3 regions of the Cupriavidus sp. OV096 genome follow, and region 3 is predicted to be linked to each of the others. Evidence: predicted binding sites of a transcription regulator. Region 3 holds the regulator's gene; each other region holds the start of a gene.

Region 1 (7,593 bases), on a different contig from region 3:
GAGCGCCTATACCTGGCTGCTGCGCAAGCATCGCCCGGACCTGCCGCTGCCGGTGCTGCTGTTCGCGCAGATCGTCACCGGCGTGGTGGCCAGCGTGCCCGTCACGGCGTGGGAATTGATGACGCTGTCGACGCCCATCCCCTGGAACGGCAAGGTGATGGGCATCCTGCTTTATGTGTCGACGATTCCCTCGCTGCTGGCCTACTTCGCCTGGGACCGCGCCATCGCACGGGCCGGCGCGCAGTTGCCGGTGTTCTTCATCACGCTGACGCCGGTGTTCGCCGCCCTGCTCTCCACGCTGCTGCTCGGCGAGTCGCCCCACTGGTATCACGGCGTGGGGCTGCTCACCATCGCCGCAGGCATCGGGCTGGCGCAGCGGCGCTGAATGACGCTGAAGGGTGCTGGCTAGCGCCCCAGCCGTTGATGGAAGGCCATCAGCGGCGTGGCCGTCAGGCCGTGCAGGACGATGGAGAACACCACGGTGCACAGCGTGGCGTGGATCAGGAAGGGGCTCCATTCCTCGCCGGCGGTGTGCGTCAGGGCATAGGCCAGGTAGTAAAGCGAGCCGATGCCGCGAATGCCGAACCACGCGGTCAGGCGCCGCTGGCCGCGCGCCATGGGCAGGTCGAAGGTGGACGCATAGACCGATAGCGGCCGGATCAGGCAGATCAGCAGCAGCGCCAGCACCACGTACTGGGCGTGGAAGACCTCCCGGGTCAGCATCGCCCCGATCAGCAGGGTGACGCACAGCTCGGCCAGCCGTTCGATATTGAACGAGAACTCCGAGGCGGTATGGGTGAGGTAGGCGGCGGCCTTGCGCTCGTGCGTGGAGGTGGTCTCGACATCGGCCGTATGCAGCGGTCCCAGCACCTCCGCCGGCGAGGTGGCGGGATTCTCGCGGCGCTCCACCTGCCGCATCGCCAGCCCCGCCGCGAACACGGCCAGGAAGCCGTAGGTGTGCAGCAACAGCGCGGCGCCGTAGGACACGCCGATCAGGCCCAGCGTGAGGAAACTCTCCAGCCCCACCGCCTCATGGAAGCGCAGCCGCAGGACCAGGATGGTCTTGCTCGCCAGCCAGCCCAGCAGCCCACCGATTGCCAGCCCGCCGAGGGTGCTCCAGACCAGATCGACCGCCATCCAGCGGCCGCCCCACGCGCCCAGTTCGTGGAAACCCAGCAAGCCAAGGCCGAGCATGACGAACGGGAACGCCGCGCCATCGTTCAGGCCGCCCTCACCCGTCAGGCTGTAGCGCACCACGTCGCGATCCTCGGTATCGGCCATCTGCACGTCCGAGGCCAGCACGGGGTCCGTGGGCGCCAGGATCGCCCCGAGCAGCACCGCCAGGCCCAGTGGCACCTGCAGCCAGCCCACCGCCACGGCGCAGACGCCGCCGATGGTCAGCAGCATCGCCACGGTGGCCAGCCGCACCGGCAGGCGCCAGACGCGGTACGTCATCTGCACCCGCAGCCGCAAGCCCACGCCGAACAGAGCGACGAGCACGGCCAGCTCGGTGATCCATTCCAGTACCCTCACGTGGCCCGGGTCCGTCAGATCGAGCACGATCAGCCCGGCCCCGCCCGGTCCCAGCGCCATCCCCACTAATAGATACAGGCCGGACGGGGACATGGGCAGGCGCTTCACCATGGAGTCGATCAACCCCATCGTGATCAGCAGCGCGCCAATGACCAATGCCCAGGTCGCGAACAAGCTGGCTCCTCTATTCGATATATCCCGGTCGAGACTTTCACAGTAGGCGGCGCGGCGGGCGGGCGCTGTCGGGCGGACCCCGTAGCGCCGTGTCAGTGAAGACCTCCCGACACTGGTGCGTGCGCGCACCACGCAGGGGCTTGCGGGTGGGCGGCGGGGTGTGGGTGGCAGGCCGAAGGCGCCCAGCAGCCCGGTCACGCGTGAACAGCCACGTGGCTAATCGACTGATTTCATTGACATTTTCCACGTCTGACCGGGCTTCCCCCTGCCCAAAAGTGCCTTTGGCACGGTGATTGCTATCTTGTATCCAAGATTGGATTTCAGATAGGACTCTCATGCGTACCTCTACCTCGGCCACCACAGCGGCCACGACAGCCGCCCCCGGCGAGGCCGATGCGGCGTGGATCGCGCGGTTCGATACCCCGGTCGTCGCCCCGCACCCGGAGCACGCCCCGCTGGCCGGCCTGCGTTTTGCGGCCAAGGACAATATCGACGTGGCTGGCGTGCCGACGACCGCCGCCTGCCCCGAATTCGCCTACGTGCCGGACGCCCACGCCACGGTGATCGCGCGCCTGCTGGGCGCCGGCGCGGCGTTGGCCGGCAAGACCAACCTGGACCAGTTCGCCTGCGGCCTGAATGGCACGCGCTCGCCCTACGGCGCCGTGCCCAATGCGTTCGACCCGGCCTATGTCAGCGGCGGGTCGAGTTCCGGTTCGGCGTACGCGGTGGCCAGCGGTGAGGTTGACTTCGCGCTGGGCACGGACACCGCCGGCTCCGGCCGGGTGCCCGCCGGGCTCAACAACATCGTCGGGCTGAAGCCGAGCAAGGGCCTGATCTCCGCCCACGGCGTGTTCCCCGCCGCGCAGAGCGTGGATTGCGTGTCGATCCTGGCGCGCACGGTGGCCATGGCGGTGCGCGTGCTGGAAGCCGCAGCCGGCCATGACCCGCAGGACCCGTACTCGCGCGCGCTGCCGCTGGCGCGCACGCCGCTGCCGGCTGCGTTCCGCTTTGGCCTGCCGGCCGAGCCGGAGTTTTTCGGCGATGACCTCGCCCGCCGGGCCTTCGACGCCGCCGTTGCCGCGCTGGAGGCGCTGGGCGGTCGCGCGGTGCCCATCGACTATGCCCCGCTGGCCGAAGCCGCCGCGCTGCTCTATGACAGCGCGCTGGTCGCCGAGCGCTACGCCGCCGTGCGCCCCTTCTTCGACCGCGCGCCGGGCGCGGTCATCGAGCCGGTGCGTTCGATCCTGGCCGCCGGCAGCCGCTACAGCGCCGCCGATGTGTTCGATGCCCAGCACGCGCTCCAGGCCCTGGCCCAGCGCGCGGCCACGATGTGGCAGGACATCGACGTGCTGTGCGTGCCCACGGCGCCGACGCATTGCACCATCGCCGCCATGCTGGCCGATCCGGTGGTACGCAACCGCGAACTCGGCCACTACACGAACTTCGTCAACCTGCTCGACTACGCCGCGCTGTCCGTGCCCGCTAGCCTGCGCCCGGACGGGCTGCCGTTCGGCATCACGCTGATCGGCCAGGCCGGCAGCGACTGGCAGCTCGCCGACCTGGGGCAACGCTTCCACCACGCCACGGGGCTGACGCTGGGTGCGACGGGCGAGCCGCTGCCCGCGCCGGTGTCCATTGCCGGGCTGGCCCCGTCCCCCGCCACTCATCTGCCGCTGGCCGTGGTGGGCGCCCATCTCTCTGGCATGCCGCTGAACGGTCAGTTGACCGAACGCGGTGCGACGCTGGCCGAGGCCACCACCACCGCGCCGCACTATCGGCTGCACGCGCTGCCCGGCACCACGCCGCCAAAGCCCGGCCTGCGCCGCGTGGACGCCGGGGAGGATGCCGGCGCCGCCATCGCGGTGGAGGTGTGGCAGGTGCCGCTCGCCGCCGTCGGCAGCTTCCTGGCGCTGGTGCCGGCCCCGCTCGCGCTGGGCAGCCTCGAGCTGGCCGATGGCCGCTGGGTCCATGGCTTCGTCTGCGAAGGCCATGCGCTGCACGGTGCGCCCGATGTCAGCGCCCATGGCGGCTGGCGCGCCTATATCACGTCGCTCTCCGCCGCTTGACCGTCTTCCGAATCCTCAACATTCACGCACAGGAACCTGCCATGACCCGCTCCACCTCCCGTCCCGCCACCGTCTCCCCCTCGCGCCGCCGCGCGCTGAAGGCCGGCGCCGCCGCGCTGTCCGTGCTGGCCGCGCCGGCCATCGTCCGCGCGCAGGGTACGCCCAAGCTGCGCATCGGCTACTGGCCGGTCGCCTCGGGCCTGCCCTTCTTCGCCGCCGTCGAAAAGGGCTATTTCAAGGAGGCCGGGCTGAACGTCGAGCCGATCAAGTTCGCCAGCCCGCAGCAGGTCATCGAGGCCATCCTGGCCGGCCGCTGCGACGGCAGCGCCAATGGCACCGCCTCGGCCGCGCTGGCCATCGGTGACATCGCCCAGCCCGGCCTGCTGAAGATCTTCTGCACCAACCCGACCAACGCCAAGTTCGTGCTCGACGAGTTCCTCGTGGCCAAGGACAGCCCGATCAAGACCGTGGCGGAACTCAAGGGCAAGCGCGTGGCATGCGGCCCGGGCCTGCAGAACGTGGTGCTGGCCAAGACCATGCTGGAGCGTGCCGGTGCCGGCAAGATCAGCGTGACGGAACTGCCGATTGGCCAGCACGTGGCGGCGCTCGCCGCCGGCCAGATCGATGGGGTCTACTCGCTCGAGCCGACCGGCACCATCGGCCGGCTCAACGGCACCACGCGCACGCTGGAAGCCGGCGTGGTGGCGCGCTACATCCTCGGCGACCCGATGGCCCCGTGGCATGGCGGCTCGGCCAGCCTGACCACGGAATTCCTCGGCAAGAACAAGGACGTGGCCAAGGCCTACCTCGCCGCCTACCGGCGCGGCGTGGTGCTGGTGCGCCAGAACCCGACCGAGGCGCGCCCCTTCCTCAAGGGCTATACGGCCATCGAAGGCGCGCTGACGGCCGAGGTGCCGATGGCTGACTACCTGTTCTTCGACGAATTCAAGGCCAGCGACGCCGCCCACTTCCAGAAGTTCTACGACCTGTTCACCGAAAAGGGCATCTTCTCGCGCAAGGTGGACGTCAACACGCTGCTCTACAAGGCCTGACGACCATGTCCGAACTCTCCGATACCGGCGCCGTGCCGGGCACGGCCCCGCCCGCCGGCAAATCCTGGGCGCCCCCGGCCTCGCACGACGCCGCGCCACGCCGGCCCCTCGGCGACCGACTCTTGCCGATGGTCGGCCCGCTGGTGCTGTTCTTGATCTGGGACCTGGTGGTCCGCTTCGGCCTGATCAAGCCGATCCTGCTGCCGAGCCCCGGCGATACGCTGGTGGCGCTGGCCACCGGGCTGGCCGGCGGCGAGCTGCTGGCGGACTTCGCCGTCACCGTCGCGCGGACGCTGCAGGCGTTCGCCATTGCGGCGGTGGTTGGCATGCCGCTGGGCGTGCTGCTCGGCAGCAATGAGCGGGCCTACCGCAGCGTGGAGTTCCTGATCGACTTCTTCCGCTCCACGCCGTCTTCCGCGCTGATTCCGCTGTTCCTGCTGATCTTCGGCGTGTCCGACATCAACAAGATAGCCATCGCCGCCTTCGGTGCCCTGCTGATCGTGGTCTTCAACAGCGCCTATGGCGTGATCAACGCGCGCAAGCAGCGCGTGATGGCGGCGCGCGTGATGGGCGCCTCCCGCTGGCGCATCTTCCGGGACGTGCTGGTCTGGGAGAGCCTGCAGCCGAGCTTTGTCGGCCTGCGCTCCGCCGTGTCGATGGCGCTGGTCATCGTGATCGTCGCGGAGATGTTCATCGGCTCCGAGAACGGTCTCGGCCACGCCATCATCGATGCCCAGCAGGTGCTCAACGTCAAGACCATGTACGCGGCCATCCTCGCGGCCGGCGCGCTCGGCTACGTGCTCAACATCGCGTTCCTCGTGCTGGAACGCCGCATCGTCCATTGGAGTGGAAGGTAACCATGACCACCGTTCTGTCCCCTGCCCGCCACGCCGACGTGCCGGTGCCGCCGTTCCGCCCCGGGCCGCCGGGCACCCACATCACCATCCGCGGGCTGACCAAGTATTTCGCCGGCTGGCCGCTGTACGAGAACTTCGACCTCGACATCCCGAAAGGCAAGATCGTCTCGGTGTTCGGCCCCAACGGCTGCGGCAAGAGCACGCTGATCAACATGATCGCGGGGCTGATTCCGATCGACCGGGGCGAGATCCTGTTCGACGGCAAGTCGCTCAAGGACACGCGCATCGGCTACGTGTTCCAGAACTACCGCGAGGCGATGTTCCCGTGGATGCGGACCATCGACAACATCGCCTATCCGCTCCTGCTGGAGGGCCGCAGCAAGGCCGAGGTGGACCGGCGCATGGCGGAGCTGGTGGCGTCCTTCGACGTGAAGTTCGACCTGAACCGCTACCCGTACGAGCTGTCTGGCGGGCAGCAGCAGACGGCGTCGATCATGCGGGCGTTGGCGCCCCGGCCCGAGGTGCTGTTCCTCGACGAACCGTTCTCCGCGCTCGACTTCGAAATGACGCTGTTCATCCGGGAGAAGCTGCAGGAGGTGTTCATGCAGACCGGCACGACCATGCTGCTGGTCTCGCACGACCTGGAGGAGGCGGTGTACCTGGCCGACCAGATCCTGCTGCTGACCAAGCGCCCGACGCGCGTGGCCGAGATCCTCGACTACGGCGACGCGCGGCCGCGCACGGTGGAGACGCTGTCGCAGGCGAGCTTCGTCGCGGCCAAGCGGCAGAGCCTGGAGATCTTCCAGCGTGAAGTCAGGCGCTGAAGCGTGCCCCCGGGGCCGGTGGCGACCCGGCCGGCGCCGGCGCATAATGGGCGCCAGCGCCGGCCCAGCCTTCCCCATGAGACCCGCACCGCGCCTATCCCCATGAATGCCATGCCCCCTACCGATGCCGAACGCACCTCGCGTGCCGACGATGTGTACGCGCTGCTGAAGCGCGATATCGCCGACTTTCGCCTCGTGCCCGGCGACCGCTTCACCGAGAACGAAGTCTGCGAGCGGCTGGGCGTGTCACGCACGCCGGTCCGCCAGGCGCTGTTCCGGATGAAGCAGGAAGGATTCGTCGAGGTCAGCTTCCGCGCCGGCTGGCGCGTGCTGCCGTTCGACTTCGACAAGTTCGAGCAACTGTACGACTTGCGCATGGTGCTGGAGACCGAGGCCGTACGGCGGCTGTGCGCGATGGCGCCGGACAGCAACCAGGAGGCGCTGGCCGCGCTGGCGGCGATCTGGCTGGTGCCGCCCGAGGCGCGGCTGCCGGACATGGCGCGCGTGGGCGAACTGGACGAAGCCTTCCACTGCACGCTGGTGGAGGCCGCCGGCAACCCCGAGATGGCGCGCGTGCATCGCGACGTAACCGAACGCATCCGGCTGATCCGCCGGCTGGACTTCACCAAGCCGGCGCGCGTGGATGCCACGTATGAAGAGCACGGGCGCATCCTGCGCGCCGTGCTCGCCCATCGGTCGGATGAAGCCTGCAGGCTGCTGCGCTCGCACATCGGGGCGAGCCAGGCGGAGGTGCGGAAGATCACCCTGCACGAGGTCTACCTCGCCCGCAGCCAGGCGCGGGGCGAAGGGAAATGAACGGCCCCTGCAGCTTTTGCGGCGCGCCACTACAATGGCGCACACCCGGCCTGAAGCCGGGCTGACCTGGGGAGTCGAACATGCGGATTCTGGTAGTCGGAGCGGGTGCGATTGGTGGGTATTTCGGGGCGCGGCTGCTGCAGGCCGGGCGTGACGTCACGTTCCTCGTGCGGCCCCGGCGCGCGGCCCTGCTGGCCGAACGCGGCCTGCGGATCATGAGCCCGCACGGCGACGTGCGCGTGGAAGACCCACCCACCGTGCTATCCACCCA
Region 2 (7,593 bases), on a different contig from region 3:
CGGATCAGCTGGTGCGCCAGCGCCGTGGCGGCCAGTGCGAACGCGCGGTAGCTGACGCGCTCGTCCTCATAGACGACGAAGGTCTTCTCGCCCCAGCCGGCGGCCACCAGGAACAGGTCGCGTAGCGTGGGCGGGGCGTTTTTCCAGACAGTCGTGGGAATGCCACGGATCACGCGCGTCTCGGTTTCGAAGGGCGCGCCGGGCGCGGTCAGGCGGGCGTGGGCTTCGGCGAGGGACATCACCGGCCACGCGGCGGTTTGCTGAGGATGTTGCGACATGACTGCCTCCGGGGCTGCATTGCAGGTGGACGTGCAGAAACGCGAAGGGCGGCAGGGGCCGGAGCCACCGCCGCCCGGGAGGGGGTGGGGTCAGATCGTGACGCCGCCGTCCACGACCATCGCCTGGCCGGTCATGAAGGTGCTGGCGGCCGAGGCCAGGAAGCAGGCGGCGCCGGCAATCTCGACCGGCTCGCCGATGCGGCGCAGCGGGGCGCCCTGGGTCGATTGCTTGTAACGCTCGGGATCTTCCCACAGCGCGCGCGCAAAATCGGTCTTGATCAGACCGGGGGCGATGCAGTTCACGCGCACGTTATGCGGCCCGAACTCCACGGCCAGGTTGCGCGCGAGCTGGAAATCGGCCGCCTTGGAGACGTTGTAGACGCCAATCGTCGGGGAGCCGCGCAGGCCGCCAATCGACGACACGATGATGATTGAGCCCTCGCGGCGTTCGATCATCTGTGGCGCCACCATCTGGATCAGCCAGTGGTTGGAGATGACGTTGTTGTCCAGCACCTTGCGGAACTGGTCGTCCGTCACGCCGCTCATCGGCCCGTAGTACGGGTTCGAGGCGGCGTTGCAGACCAGGACGTCCACCTTGCCGAAGGTGCGGTTGGTCTCGTCCACCAGGTGCTGGAGGTCTTCCTTCGACGAGATATTGGCCGGCACGGCGATGGCGGTACCGGCGCCGTGGCGCGCGTTGATGGCGTCCACCACTTCGGCGCAGGCTTCGGCCTTGCGCGACGAAATGACCACCTTGGCGCCTTGCACGGCCATCTGCTCGGCGATGGCGCGGCCGATGCCGCGCGACGAACCGGTGATGATGGCAACCTTGCCCGACAGATCGAACAATGACATGGTGTCTCCTGAGGATCGCGGCGGTCTTGCCGTCGCTGGATATATGAGGTGCCGGGACATTATGGGGACGCCGCCCCCCTCAGTCCACCCGCAAACCGCCACGCCGGGGGTGGTATCAGCAAACTTTCTGCGGGCAATTCACGCGATGCATGACGCGTGCCGCAGCGTGGAATGCTCTGCCCCTTATATGCCCCTCATGCCTCCTTGTCGGCGGCGAGCACGCGCGGCAGGGTGGCGGCCAGCGCACCGCGCAGCGGCGCGTCCAGGGGGATGCCGAAGCGGTGGATGAGCAGGTCGATGACGGCCTCGGCGTCGTCCAGTTCCTGCTTCTGGACGCTGCCGTCGGCGGCGCGCGCGGCGAACTGGCCGTTGCGAAGCGCCAGGCGCACCCCGTCCACCACCCGCGCCACCATCAGCGTCTGTGTGAACTGGCTGTCTGGATGGGTCGACACGTACCAGTTGCGCGCCACGTAATCGATCTTCGGCTGCGGGGTCAGGTCGAAGCGGTACATCACGCGCCAGTCGTCCGCGCCGGTGCCGTCATCGGACCGGAATTCGAGGTCGTAGGCGTGGAACGCGGTGCTGGCCAACTGCGCCGCCGGCGTGGGCGTCAGCCGGAACGGCACGTCAGGGTTGACCGGCAAGGACAGCGGTAGCGCGCGGTCGAGTGTGGTGCCGCCGAAGCCCACGTCGGCCAGATAGCTCTCGTGGGCCACCTCGACGCGCAGCAGCATGTGGGAGAGCCCGGTGGGCGGATGGTCCGCCGGCAGCCGCCAGCGCACGCGCGCGGCCAGGGGCACCACGGAATACCCGAGCGCCTTGAGCCCGGCGCAGAACAGGGTATTGAGCTCGAAGCAGTAGCCGCCGCGCCCCTGGATGACGAGTTTTTCGAACACGTCCGGCACGTCGATCCGCACGGGTCGGCCCGTGAGCGGATTCAGGTTCTCGAACGGGAGATGGGCGAGCTGGGCTGCGATCAGCGCGTCCAGCGCGGGGAGGTCGGGGCTGGCTGGCGCGGCATCGAGGCCGATCCGCGCCAGCCACGCCGGTAGCTGATCGGGCGAGAGCGGGGAAATTTCATCGACGGGAAGCATGGGGTTCGCTGTCTCCGTGGGGGTCCGATAGCGGCCCGGGTGGCGGTTGGTTTGGCGAGAATGCCAGGCTGCGCCGACGGAATCCGCTTCGTCAGCGGTGGGGTAGACCGAGGCCGGCGCGCCCACTACTATAAGTCCACAACGCCACCGGCACCGATGCCCCACGCATGACAGGGTCATCCTCAGCCGGGCCCTCTCACCGGAGACGCCCCGTGAAAACCCTGATCGAGCATCTGTCGCATTACGCGGCCTATCACCGCGATCGCCGCAACATCGTCACCCATTTCGTCGGCATCCCGATGATCGTGCTGGCCGTGACCACGCTGCTCGGCCGGCCCGCCATGCCGCTCGGCGAGGGGGCGGCGTTCCTCACCCCGGCCATGGTCGTCTACGCGCTCTCGTGCCTGTTCTACCTGCGGCTGTCGTTCGCCTTCGGCCTCGCCATGGCGGTCATTCTGGCCGTATTCCTATGGGTTGGGGCATGGATTGCCGCGCTGCCGACGGCGGCCTGGCTCGCTTCCGGCATCGGCCTGTTCGTGGTGGGATGGATCATCCAGTTCGTCGGGCACTACTACGAGGGGCGCAAGCCGGCGTTCGTCGATGACCTCGTCGGGCTGCTGATCGGCCCGCTCTTCCTGGTGGCGGAGACCGCGTTCGCGATGGGCCTTGCCCGCGAAACGCACGACGCAATGGCCGCGCACGTGCACTGATCGGGTCAGATTCCAGATCTTCGGGCACACGCCGCGCACGCCAAAGTGGGGGGACGTACCCCCTTTACGCGTGCGCAAGGCCCGCTCGCGAGCCCGTTGCTGACGCAAAGCAGCGACAAAACCCGGGGTTTTCACTGGGTTTGACGTGCCTCATGTACGAAAACCCCTTGACTTGCGGTACTTTCCGCTATGATTCAGTGCGTACCGGCACCCGTGATTCGCAACGTGCCACTGCGGTGAGACGCAGCGATACGCGGCGATACGCCGGGACACATTCTTCAACTCACGTATATCGATATGGCGACCAAAGCGAAACCGACCACGAAGACTGCAACCAAGCCCGCTGCCAAGAAGGCACCGGCAACCAAGGCACCCGTGAAGGCTGCCGCCAAGAAGGCCGCTCCGGCCAAGAAGGCTGCTCCCGCCGCTGCTCCGGCCCCGAAGCCGCTGAAGGACACCTTCAACAAGTCGAGCCTGGTCGCTCACCTGGTAGCTCAGACCCAGCTGGAAGCCAAGGCCGTGAAGTCGGTGCTGGCCCATCTGGAAAACACCATCGTCAGCGCGCTGAACAAGAAGGGCGCCGGCGAATTCACGCTGCCGGGCCTGCTGAAGGTGACCGCACAGCAAGTGCCGGCCAAGAAGAAGCGCTTTGGCAAGGACCCGTTCACGGGTGAAGAGCGTTGGTTCCCGGCCAAGCCGGCCAGCGTCAAGGTCAAGGTCCGTCCGCTGAAGAAGCTGAAGGACGCCGCGGCCTGATCGCCACGCATCTTTGGTAGTCCTGAAAACCCCACCCGCTCCGGCGCGTGGGGTTTTTTGTTGCCCGGATGCCCGGGCGGCGAGGGCGGCGAGGGCGGGTCAGTACGCCTTGAAATTGGCTGCCACGCGCTGGCGCAGGAAATCGCCCGCCGAGATGGCTGGGTACAGCCGCGCAGGGCCCTCGATCGTCGCCTCGCGGTTGGCCTGGCAGAAGAACGCCAGGCTGTAGCGCGGGCCCATGTACTCGCCCGGCGCGGGGTTGCGCACGCGGTGGAAGTTGGAAGGCAGGCGGTCATCGCTCCAGCGCATCAGCATGTCCCCGATATTGCACGTGATGACGTCCTCGTCCGGGGCGATGGGCGTCCACGCCTGCGCCTCCATCTCCTTGCCCGGACAGACCTGCAGGCCGCCCTGGCCCTGGCGCTGGAACAGCAGCGTCAGGCAGTCGAAATCCGTATGGGCACCGGCACGCCAGAGTTCGAGTTTGTCCTGCGCCTCGGGCGGAATCGCGTAGTAGTGCAGCAGCCGCAGCGTGCTCTGGTAGTCCGGCGCGGCCGGGTCGTGGGCGCGCGTGAAGAATTCCGGATCGAAGCCGAGCTTGTCGGCGAAGCAGGACAGGAGCTTCATGCCCACCTCCCAGCACTGGCGCTCGAAGGCCAGCATGGTGGCCTGGAAGCCGGCCAGCTCCGCCTCGCTGGGCCACAGCGGCGCCATGTGGGGGCGGGTGATCTGGTAGGACTCCTTCTGGTCCGGCGTGCCCGTGGACGGCCGTACCTGCGCGCGGGACTCCCAGCCGGCGTTGTTGGCCTTCTGCAGCGGATACAGGCCCTTCACGGCCTCCGGCAGCGCGAAGAAGCGTTCGGTCATGGCGAAGGCTTCGCGCACGGCGGCGAGGTCGATGCCGTGGTTCGCCACCTGGAAGAAGCCGACGTCCACGGCCGCATGCCAGAGTTCGTCGGCGATCTCGGCCTTGCGGCGGGGGTAGTCGGAGAGGTCGATGCGGCGGATCTCGCGCGCGCTGGTCTCGTGGCCTTGCGCGCCCATGCGGGATTCGCGGGCCAGTTCGTGGAGGGAGGCGGTGTCGGTCATGATCGTTCCGGAGTCAGGAAAGGTTGGGTGCGGCCCTGCCTTTCGCGCGATGACTGCCGGGGGATCTGACCTGCGGACGATCTCTTGAGCCCCGGTGCCAGTCGCGCAAGGGCGGGGCACGGACGTCAAGAGCAATTTCCTGCCGCGCACCGGGGGTGGGCGGTTGAACGCTTCTACTCTTCGGGGGGTGAGATTGCAGGTTTCGGGCCAGCCGGCACGACCCGGTTTTGACCCAGTTCCGGGCCGATTTGCGCCGGGGTGGCGCACGCCATGCCGCAGGATGGTGCGGCGCGCCCAAAAAAAACGCCGGCGCAAAGGCCGGCGTTCAGTTCTTTCCTCCCGCAGCGGGGAGGGCACCACATGACCGCTTACTGCGGTCCCAGCTTGCGGATCAGGGCGTCCAGCTTGCCCAGTTCCTCTTCGTTCAGGTCCGTCAGCGGTGCGCGCACCGGGCCGGCATCGTGGCCAACCAGCTTGGCGCCGGCCTTGACGATCGACACCGCGTAGCCGTGCTTGCGGTTACGGATGTCCAGGTACGGCAGGAAGAAGTCGTCGATCAGGCGACCCACGGTAGCGTGGTCGTCCGCCGCGATGGCGCGGTAGAAGTCCATCGCCGTCTTCGGGATGAAGTTGAACACGGCCGACGAGTACACCGGCACGCCCAGCGCCTTGTAGGCAGCGGCGTAGACCTCGGCGGTGGGCAGGCCGCCCAGGTAGGCCAGGCGGTCGCCGAGCTTGCGGCGCACGCGCACCATTGCCTCGATCTCGCCCACGCCGTCCTTGAAGCCGATCAGGTTCGGGCAGCGGTCGACCACGCGTTCCAGCAGGTCGGCGCCGATGCGCGAGTTGGCGCGGTTGTAGACGATCACGCCGCACTTGGTGGCCTTGCAGACCTCTTCAATGTGGTTGGCGATGCCTTCTTCGCTGGCTTCGGTCAGGTAATGCGGCATCAGCAGGATGCCGTGCGCGCCCAGGCGCTCGGCTTCCTTGGCGTATTCGATGGCCACGCGGGTCGGGCCGCCGGCGCCGGCCAGGATGGGTACCTTGCCACGGCAGGTTTCCACCGCGGTGCGGATCACGTTCGAATAGTCCTGCTGCGTCAGCGAGAAGAACTCGCCCGTGCCGCCGGCTGCGAACAGGGCCGAGGCGCCGTACGGGGCCAGCCATTCCAGGCGTTCGATATAGGTCGACGGGCGGAAATTGCCCTGTTCGTCAAAGTCGGTCACGGGGAACGAAAGCAGGCCGTCCGAAATAATCTGCTTGAGTTCTTGCGGTGTAGTCATGTCGCTCATCCTGATCGCCACATGGCGAAAATGGTGTGGTTTGTTAATGGGGCAAGGCCCGTTCGATGACCTCGCACCCAACTGCTGAGTGGATTCGAGATAAGTCATCGTACAACTAACAACTTGACGGTGCAAGGGCTAAGGGCACGACCGAGGGAAAACCCCGGCATTTTTGCCCGCACCGGGGGTGGGCAGACGAGGGGGGCGTCACATCGCCCAGACCGGCCGATCGCCCGCCAGGCCGCAAGCAGATTGAAAGGAAGGCCATCGGGCCCGATGCCCGAAAGCAGGGCGATTTGCACCGTTCAGGGTAAACGCGCACTGTGTCTGACGGAACCGCGTCCCTATAATCGCAGTCGTACGACGACATATCACAAGCCGGTTCCCACGCATTCTGCACCCGGTCCCCGGCTGTGAGGAGACCCCGATGAACGCAAGCCCCACTTCCAGCACCGCCGCCGCGACTTCTGTCGAAGGCGCGCGCCGCACCAACGTCCGCTACTGGATTCTCCTGCTCATCTTCATTGTGACCACGGTCAACTACGCCGACCGGGCCACGCTGTCGATCACCGGCCCCGCGATGCGCGAGGAGTTCGGCTTCAGCGCCGTGCAGATGGGCTATATCTTCTCCGCCTTCAGCTGGGCCTATGTGATGGCGCAGATTCCAGGCGGCTGGCTGCTCGACCGCTTCGGCGCACGCCGCATCTACGCGGCCAGCATCTTCGTCTGGTCGTTCTTCACGCTGCTGCAGGGCTGGCTGGGCGTGTTCGCCACCATCGGCTCGGTCATGACCGTACTGTTCGCGCTGCGCTTTGCCGTGGGCCTGGCCGAATCGCCGGCTTTCCCGGCCAACGCCAAGGTGGTCGCCAGCTGGTTCCCCACCGCCGAGCGTGGCACGGCATCGGCCATCTTCAACGCCGCCCAGTACTTCGCCGCCGTGGTCTTCACGCCGCTGATGGCCTGGGTCGTCCATAGCTGGGGCTGGCACCACGTCTACCTGTGGATGGGCCTGATGGGCATGGCGCTGGCGCTGGTATGGCTCAAGATCATGCGCAGCCCAGCCACGCACCCGGCCGTGAACCGCGCCGAACTCGACTATATCGAGCAGGGCGGCGGGCTGATCCATATGAACGAAGGCGCCGGCCAGGCCAAGGAAAAGGCACCGGCGGGCTGGTTCTACGCCAAGCAACTGCTCTCCAACCGCATGCTGGCTGGCGTGTACCTCGGCCAGTACTGCATCAACGTGCTGACGTACTTCTTCCTGACGTGGTTCCCGGTGTACCTGGTGCAGGCGCGCGGCATGTCGATCCTGAAGGCGGGCTTCGTGGCCTCGCTGCCGGCTATCTGCGGCTTCCTGGGCGGGGTGCTGGGCGGGGTGATCTCCGACAGCCTGCTGCGCAAGGGCTACTCGCTGACCTTCGCGCGCAAGCTGCCCATCGTGGTCGGCATGCTGCTGTCCGTGTCGATGATTGCCTGCAACTACGTGGATGCCGAGTGGCTGGTGGTCGGCATCATGGCGCTGGCCTTC
Region 3 (7,593 bases):
GCAGCACCGTCATGCTGGTCATCCGCCACGGCCGCGACGTTCTCGTCAATCTACGACCCGACAGCGGCATCTGGGGCGGCCTGTGGAGCCTGCCCGAAATGCCCGTCGACACGGTGCCCTTCGATGCCGACGCAGCCGAGGACGCCGCGCGCGAAGTCGCCCGGCAATTCGGCGTGCCGACATCCGCCACGCTGGCCGGCGAGCTGACCCACGTGTTCACGCACTTTCGCCTGTTGATCCGCGCGGTGCGGGTGGACCTGGGCGCGCTGGCGCTGCGCAGCGGCGCGGACGATGGCGTCAGCCGGCGCTGGCTGTCGCTCGACGACCTCGATGCGCTCGGCACGCCCGCACCGGTGCGGCGGCTGCTCGAAGATCAGGCGCGCGGCGGTTTGTTCTAGGGAAAACTCAGGAAACAGCGGGGGGCGTCAGACAATGTGATGCTGGCGCATATAGCGGTGGACGATCTCGATGCGCATGCCGGCATCGGGCAGCGCCATCAGCATCTGCTTGGCCTTGAGCGGCACGGGCAGCAACTCGCAGAGCCGGTTGGCGACCCAGCTCGGGTCATCCCAGCGATACGGTTCGTTGAAGGGCAGGCGGGATTTATCGGTCTGCTCGGCATGGATGGCGCTGACGATGCGCCGCAGCGCCGACAGGCATTCGCCGAGCAATTCGAGCTTGCAGTCGATCTCGTCGGGCGGCAGCAACTCCACCCGGGCCACGATCAGGCCGTCATCCCGTGTGGTGTGGGAAAGGACCTGGAAGCGTTGCCGGCCGCGCGCCTCGATCAGCAGCACGCCCAGTTGCTCCATATTGCAGTCGACGATGTCGGCCAGGCAGCCCACGTCTTCGGGCACAGTGGGCTGGTCCTGCTGCGCCACCTCGTTGCCACTCGCGATCAGGCAGACGCCGAACGGCGTGTGGTCGCGCATGCAGTTGCGCACCATGTCCACATAGCGCGCCTCGAACACGCGCAGCGGCAGGCGGCCATCGGGAAACAGTACCGTGTGGAGCGGAAACAGGGGCAGCGCGTCCAGATCAGGCGCGGGATGCGTCGAATGACCAGTGTCTGGTGGATGTGACGACATGCGATGCCGGTTCCGGTTCCACTGCCAGGGAGGGACGTTGGCGCGTCAGCCTGCCGGGGCAAGCTCGCGGTGTCTGACCAGCACATTACCATGTGCCCGGAAGTAGTTGGCAAGTCTTTCCGCGATAAACACCGAGCGGTGCTGGCCGCCCGTGCAGCCAATCGCCACGGTCAGATAGCTGCGGTTATCGGCGATGAAACTCGGCAGCCACTTCTCCACATAGGCGCGGATGTCCTCCGCCATCGCGAGCACCATCGGCTGGCTTTGCAGGAAGTCGATCACCGGCACGTCGCGGCCGGTGAGCGGGCGCAGCGCGAGGTCGTAGTAGGGGTTGGGCAGCGAGCGCACGTCGAAGACCATGTCCGCGTCACTTGGCACGCCATGCTTGAAGCCGAACGATTCGAATAGCAACGTGAGCTGCTGGCTCTCGCCCCGGATCAACTCCTTGATCCAGCTACGCAGCGTGTTGGTGCGGACGTTGCTGGTATCGATGCGGTGCGCCGATTCGGCCAGCGGGCTCAGCAGCTCGCGCTCCATCTCGATGGCTTCGATCAGCGAGGTATCGTGCGGTGCCGCATCGGCATTGGCGCTGCCCGGCAGGGCGGGTACCTCGGCCACGCGCCCGGACAACGGGTGGCGGCGGCGTGTTTCGGAGTAGCGCTGCACCAGCGCGTCGGTGTTGGCGGTCAGGAACAGCACCTGCACCTGATGGCCGGCGGCGGCCAGTTGGCGCACGGTGTCCGGCAGCCGCGCCAGCGACTCGCGGCTGCGAATGTCGGTGGCCACGCCCAGGTGGGTATAGCCCTGCTCGGCCAGGTAGCTGGTCAGCTCGGGCAGGAATTGTGCCGGGAGGTTGTCGACGCAGTAGTAGCCTGCATCTTCCAGGACATTGAGGGCGACAGACTTGCCGGAGCCGGAGATTCCGGTGATGAGGAGGATCCGCATAGCCCTGCAAGGATAGCACCGGGTGATGGCTGCGTCATGACACCCGGCGCACAAAAAGTGACGATCAGGCCGCCGGCTTGGACAGGCAATCGCTCATGAACTTCTTGTAGTCGTCGCCCTTCTTGCCCTTGCCCTGCTTGCTGCAGGCGGTCATCTTGTCCTGCTGGGTCTTGGGTTCGGCGGCGGCGGCGGGCTTGTTGGAGAGGCAGTCGCTCATGAACTTGTTGCGCTCGTCGCCCTTCTTGCCGGTGGCCTGGGCGTTGCAGGCCTTCATCTTGTCCTGTTGGGCGTTGGGGGCCTTGGCGCCAGAGGCGGCGGGGGCCGAGGCACTCTGGGCAAACGCGCCCGTGGCCAGCAGCGGGGTCACCAGCAAACACATCGCGATCAGCTTCTTCATGCTTCTCTCCTTGGCTGTGGAAACACTACGAATGGGTCCGATCCATTGGCTCGATGCCCATTACAGCACAAACGATGGAGAGCCGTGGCGCGTTGACGCGCCACCGCATCAGAGCAGGCGGCCCTGGCCGCGCGAGACCACGTCCGCCTGCATGGCGGCGCGCTGACGGTCCATGAAGTCGCGCAAGGTGTCGATGCCGCGCAGGCGCAGTATCGTATTGCGCACCGCAGCCTCGACCAGCACGGCCAGGTTGCGGCCGGCTGCCACCTGGATCTTCACCATGTGGATTGGCAGGCCCAGGACATCGAGGTATTGCGAGTCAAGCGGCAGGCGCTCGAACTCGCCGTCGTTGCGGCGCACGAGCTGCACCACGAGCTTGAGCTTCATCTTCCGGCGCACGGCCGTCTCGCCGAAGATCGTCTTGATGTCGAGCAGGCCCAGGCCGCGCACTTCCAGCAGGTTCTGCAGCAGCGGCGGGCAGCGGCCCTCGATGAAGTCGGGTCCGAGTCGCACAAAATCCACCGCATCGTCGGCCACGAGACCGTGGCCGCGCGAGATCAGTTCCAGGCCCAGTTCGCTCTTGCCCAGGCCGGACTCGCCCATGATCAGCACGCCCATGCCGAGGATGTCGAGGAACACGCCGTGCATCGTCACGCGCGGGGCGGAGATGCGCGACAGGTAGAGCCGCAGATGGTCGATCACAGCCGCCGACGACACCGGCGTGGTGAACAGCGGCGTGGACGAGCGCGTGCAGCGCAGCTCCAGGTCTGGCGGCGGCTCCATGCCATCCGCCACGACGAGGAACGGCGGCTCGAGCAGGATCAGCTCGCCCATCTGGCGCTTGCGCGGCTCGTCGTCGAGGCGCTGGTAGTAGAGGATTTCCGGCTTGCCGAGCACCTGGATCCGGTTCGGGTGGATCAGGTTCAAGTGGCCGACGAGGTCCGCCGCCGAGGTGGCTTCGCGGGCGAATTCCACGTCGAAGGCCCGGTCGGCCCCTTCCAGGCCAGCGACCCACGAGAGCTTGATATCGGCTGCGTTGTCGTCGAAGATCGACTGCGAGGTGACGCCGGTGAGTTCCATGCGCGTATGACTTTCGGGGGCGGACAGGCCGTTTCAGGCGGCCGTTGGGGCGGGAGTCAGGGGTGCCACTGCGTCAGCAGATCATGCACCGCTTCCGACGTGGGCAGTGTGGCGAGGCCCTCGCGCATCTCGCGGTCCGAGAGCAGTTGGGCGATTTCCGACAGGATTTCCAGATGTTGTTGCGTGGCCTGTTCCGGCACGAGCAGGAAGATCAACAGCGACACCGGCTTGCCGTCCGGCGATTCGAACGGAATGGGCTCGGCCAGGCGCATGAAGCCGGCCAGCGGCTGCTTGAGACCCTTGATGCGGCCATGCGGAATGGCCACGCCGGCACCCAGACCCGTGGAACCCAGCGATTCGCGCGCGAACAGGTTATCGGTCACGGTAGCACGCGCCACGCCATGGTTGTTCTCGAACAGGAGCCCGGCTTGCTCGAACACCCGCTTCTTGCTGGTGACGGTGACGTCGAGATGGATGTTGCCGGGTGGCAGCAATTTGGCCAAACGATTCATGGGCGATGCGCGAGAAGTCAGGTTAGCGGGCCGGGGCGCGAAGGCCGTCCCGCCGGATTCGGGGCGAAACTTGGGTACCGAGATCTTGTCTGGGACGCCCGCATTGGAGCGTCCGGCCATTATAGAGCAGGGCTCCACCGCGATTTTGCGATGCAGCGCCGGGGTCGCGGCGGTGCCACGACGTGCCGGCCGGCTTGCCCACCCGGGGTGTCCCGGGGCCGTCCTGTCGTTATTTGTATGGCGGAGCATACACCGAGGCGGGCGGCTTGCGAACACTTGTTCCCATTTTGACCGCTCCCGGGGGCCCCGGGTCGCCCTCCGGCGTGGCAATAAGGTAACGAAACATTCCAGGTGCCCGCACCGTCACCGCCATGGCGCGCGCCCATCAAAAAAGCCGCGCTGATTGCGCGGCTTGAGCTCTTCTTTTCAGTCCTCTGCAGGGTCGGCAACCGCTCTGTTTTCGGTTGCCTGCAGGTGTCTACTGCTGCGTCAGTTGCTGGGCGGCCATCTGGTACTTCACCGCCTCGCGATCGTGGCCCTGTACGCGGTCCTTGTAGCGGATGACCTGGCGGTCGAGCTTGTCGACCAGACAGTCGATCGCCGCATACAGATCTTCATGATGCGCTTCGACGAAGATGTCCTTCCCCTTCAGATGCAGATTGATTTCCGCGTACTGGCGCCGGTCCTTCTCCTTGTGGTTGTCCACCGATAGCAGCACGCTCACGCCGATGACCTGATCGAAATGCCTGACAATTCGCTCCAGTTTCGTTTCCACATACTCACGCAGCGGGGGCGTGATGTCGAGGTGGTGTCCACTGATCTTGAAGTTCATAGCGCTTCTCCTTCTGAAAGAGCCGCACCAGGCAGGCGGTTGCGGCTCGGCTACAAAGTCTTGCGGAGATTGACTGCGGGGATCTTGAGCGCTTCGCGGTATTTCGCCACCGTGCGGCGTGCGACCACGAAGCCTTGCTCACCCAGCAGTTCGGCGATCCGGCTGTCGGAAAGAGGATTCCTGGGGTCTTCGGCTCCTATCAGTTGCTTGATCAGCGCGCGGATTGCCGTGGAGGAGGCCGCGCCGCCAGTCTCCGTAGAGACGTGGCTCCCAAAGAAGTACTTCAACTCGAAAGTACCCATGGGCGTGGCCATGTACTTATTCGTGGTGACCCGGGAAATGGTCGACTCATGTAAACCGAGTGTATCGGCTATTTCCCGCAAAACCAAGGGGCGCATCGCGATTTCGCCATGCGTGAAAAAGTTCTTTTGACGTTCCACAATTGCCTGCGAAACACGCAGGATCGTATCGAATCGTTGCTGGATGTTCTTGATAAGCCACCGCGCCTCCTGAAGCTTCTGCTGCAGGCCTGCCGTCCCCGTTTCGCCCTTCGCGCCGCGCAGGATCTGCGCATACATGTCGTTGATGCGCAGCCGTGGCATGACATCCGGATTGAGCGCCGCGATCCACCCGCTGCCGCTCTTGCGCACGAACACGTCGGGCACCACGAAGTCGGCCTCGGGACGGTTGAACGCGTGCCCCGGATACGGCGCCAGCGAGCGAATCAGTTCGTGTGCCGCCTTCAGTGCTATTTCGTCCACCTGGAGCGCTTTCTTTAGCCGCGTGTAGTCGCGCACGGCCAGCAGTTCCAGATGATGATTGACGATGGTCAGCGCCAGCTCACGATGCGAGTGCTTCAGGCGACGCAATTGCAGGCTGAGGCACTCCGCGGCATTGCGCGCGCCCACGCCGGGCGGGTCGAAGCTCTGCAGCAGGGTCAGGATCGCGTGGACTTCGTCGATCTCGAATTCGAGTTCCTCGGGCAGTTCGGTGCAGATTTCCTCGAGCGAGGCGCTCAGGTAGCCGTCATCGTCGAGCGATTCGATCAGGAAGATGGCCAGGCCCTTGTCGCGCACCGAGATCTTCAGCGGGGCCAACTGCCCCATCAGGTGCTCGCGCAGCGTGGGTTCGGCATCGCGCAGTTGCATCGGCGACTTTTCGTCCTCGTCGCCCTGGGGGCGGCGGGCGAAGTCGTCGAGGCTCCAGTCGCTGCCGTAGTCCTCGCTGCCGTTGTCGTTGTAGTTGTCGTCCTCACCGCCGGACGCGCCATCGGTGCGCGCGTCGCCGTTGGGCTGAGGCTCGGAGGAGGCCGGCGCGGGGGCGCTCTGGAGGTTGACCGAGCCATCGGCGGCTACCCGCAACGGGCTTTCGATCCAGTCGTTTTCGCGTTCGAGCAGGGGATTTTCGGTCAGCGCCTGTTCCACTTCCTGCTGGAGTTCAAGCGTCGAGAGCTGCAACAATCGAATCGACTGTTGCAGCTGCGGGGTCAATGCCAGATGTTGCGAGAGACGAAGCTGAAGCGACGGTTTCATGCGACCTATTCTATGCGCATCCTTCCGACTATGGAACGGAAATTGCTATCGCCTATCGCTCTGACTTCCTGATCGACCCCGGCTGTCGCCGTGGAGGCCGGGAGAAGCGCGGCCGCACGCGGCGGCCGATGGGTCACATGCGGAAATTTTCGCCCAGGTACACGCGTCGCACGGACTCGTTGGCGATGATTTCCTCAGGCTGGCCGGCGGCCAGCACCGTGCCTTCGCTGATGATGTAGGCGTGGTCGCAGATGCCGAGCGTCTCGCGCACGTTGTGGTCGGTGATCAGCACGCCGATGTTGCGCGCCTTCAGGAAGCTCACGATGCGCTGGATTTCGCCCACGGCGATGGGGTCCACGCCGGCGAACGGCTCGTCCAGCAGGATGAAGCGCGGCGCGGAGGCCAGCGCCCGGGCAATTTCCACGCGGCGGCGCTCGCCGCCGGAGAGCGACAGCGCCGGGTTGTTGCGCAGATGGGCGATCTGCAGGTCATCCAGCAGCGAATCCAGGCGGCGTTCGATCTCGGCCTTCGGCAGCGGCTTGCCCTTCTCCAATTGCAACTCGAGCACGGCGCGGATGTTTTCCTCGACGTTGAGCTTGCGGAAGACCGAGGCCTCCTGCGGCAGGTAGGACAGGCCCATGCGGGCGCGCTCGTGGATCGGCAGGCCGCTGATGTGCTGGTCGTCCAGCACGATGTCGCCCTCATCCAGTGCCACCAGGCCCACGATCATGTAGAACGACGTGGTCTTGCCGGCGCCGTTCGGACCGAGCAGGCCGACCACCTCGCCGCTCTTCACGTCCAGCGAGACGTCCTTGACCACGGTGCGCGAACCGTAGCGCTTCTTCAGGTGGCGCACGACCAGCGTGCTGCTGTCGGTACGGGCGGCCGACGGGGCTGCGGAGGCGTTCGGGGCGAGCGTGGCGGAGTCGTTCATCAGGTCAATGCATGCGTGACGCGGCGGGCGCGTCCGGGGTTCAGGGCTTGCCGGGCGCGGGCGCCGGCTTCAGTTCCAGCGGCGGCGGCGCGGCGGCGCCGCTGGCCGGGTCCGCGCGCGGCGAGAGCACGGCGCGCACGCGGCCGGACGGGTTGCCGGTGGAGGTGTTGTTGTCGCCGCCGGCAGCCGTGTAGTACTCGTTGCGGCTGTCGTAGGTGATCACGGCGCCGCGGATCTCGTCGACGGTCTTCGCGCCGGCGATGCGCGCCGCGC

What was found. Region 3 encodes sigma-54, which starts transcription at its own class of promoters, with help from an activator protein. Its sites were predicted from a motif close to TGGCANGNAANCTGCTTT; they were not measured.
Region 1: a site for sigma-54 is predicted at 1,990-2,007, ahead of atzF (allophanate hydrolase). Genes of this name have one in related genera too.
Region 2: a site for sigma-54 is predicted at 4,975-4,992, ahead of BM115_RS17575 (isopenicillin N synthase family dioxygenase). Genes of this name have one in related genera too.

What each region holds. Positions count from the first base shown of each region.
Region 1 is NZ_FOWM01000013.1:129,703-137,295, reverse strand. It holds gene BM115_RS23200 (DMT family transporter) at 1-385, shown strand, start outside; gene BM115_RS23195 (cation:proton antiporter) at 406-1,707, opposite strand; gene atzF (allophanate hydrolase) at 2,043-3,773, shown strand; gene BM115_RS23185 (ABC transporter substrate-binding protein) at 3,815-4,825, shown strand; gene BM115_RS23180 (ABC transporter permease) at 4,831-5,682, shown strand; gene BM115_RS23175 (ABC transporter ATP-binding protein) at 5,685-6,506, shown strand; gene BM115_RS23170 (GntR family transcriptional regulator) at 6,618-7,322, shown strand; gene panE (2-dehydropantoate 2-reductase) at 7,403-7,593, shown strand, end outside.
Region 2 is NZ_FOWM01000007.1:178,296-185,888, reverse strand. It holds gene BM115_RS17600 (class I adenylate-forming enzyme family protein) at 1-278, opposite strand, end outside; gene BM115_RS17595 (SDR family oxidoreductase) at 369-1,133, opposite strand; gene BM115_RS17590 (arylamine N-acetyltransferase family protein) at 1,328-2,227, opposite strand; gene BM115_RS17585 (Mpo1 family 2-hydroxy fatty acid dioxygenase) at 2,440-2,937, shown strand; gene BM115_RS17580 (HU family DNA-binding protein) at 3,235-3,693, shown strand; gene BM115_RS17575 (isopenicillin N synthase family dioxygenase) at 3,793-4,782, opposite strand; gene kdgD (5-dehydro-4-deoxyglucarate dehydratase) at 5,151-6,065, opposite strand; gene BM115_RS17565 (MFS transporter) at 6,493-7,593, shown strand, end outside.
Region 3 is NZ_FOWM01000002.1:466,124-473,716, forward strand. It holds gene mutY (A/G-specific adenine glycosylase) at 1-398, shown strand, start outside; gene BM115_RS06155 (LON peptidase substrate-binding domain-containing protein) at 426-1,088, opposite strand; gene rapZ (RNase adapter RapZ) at 1,134-2,033, opposite strand; gene BM115_RS06165 (PsiF family protein) at 2,098-2,430, opposite strand; gene hprK (HPr(Ser) kinase/phosphatase) at 2,539-3,510, opposite strand; gene BM115_RS06175 (PTS sugar transporter subunit IIA) at 3,567-4,022, opposite strand; gene hpf (ribosome hibernation-promoting factor, HPF/YfiA family) at 4,501-4,854, opposite strand; gene BM115_RS06185 (RNA polymerase factor sigma-54) at 4,905-6,386, opposite strand; gene lptB (LPS export ABC transporter ATP-binding protein) at 6,520-7,320, opposite strand; gene lptA (lipopolysaccharide transport periplasmic protein LptA) at 7,361-7,593, opposite strand, start outside.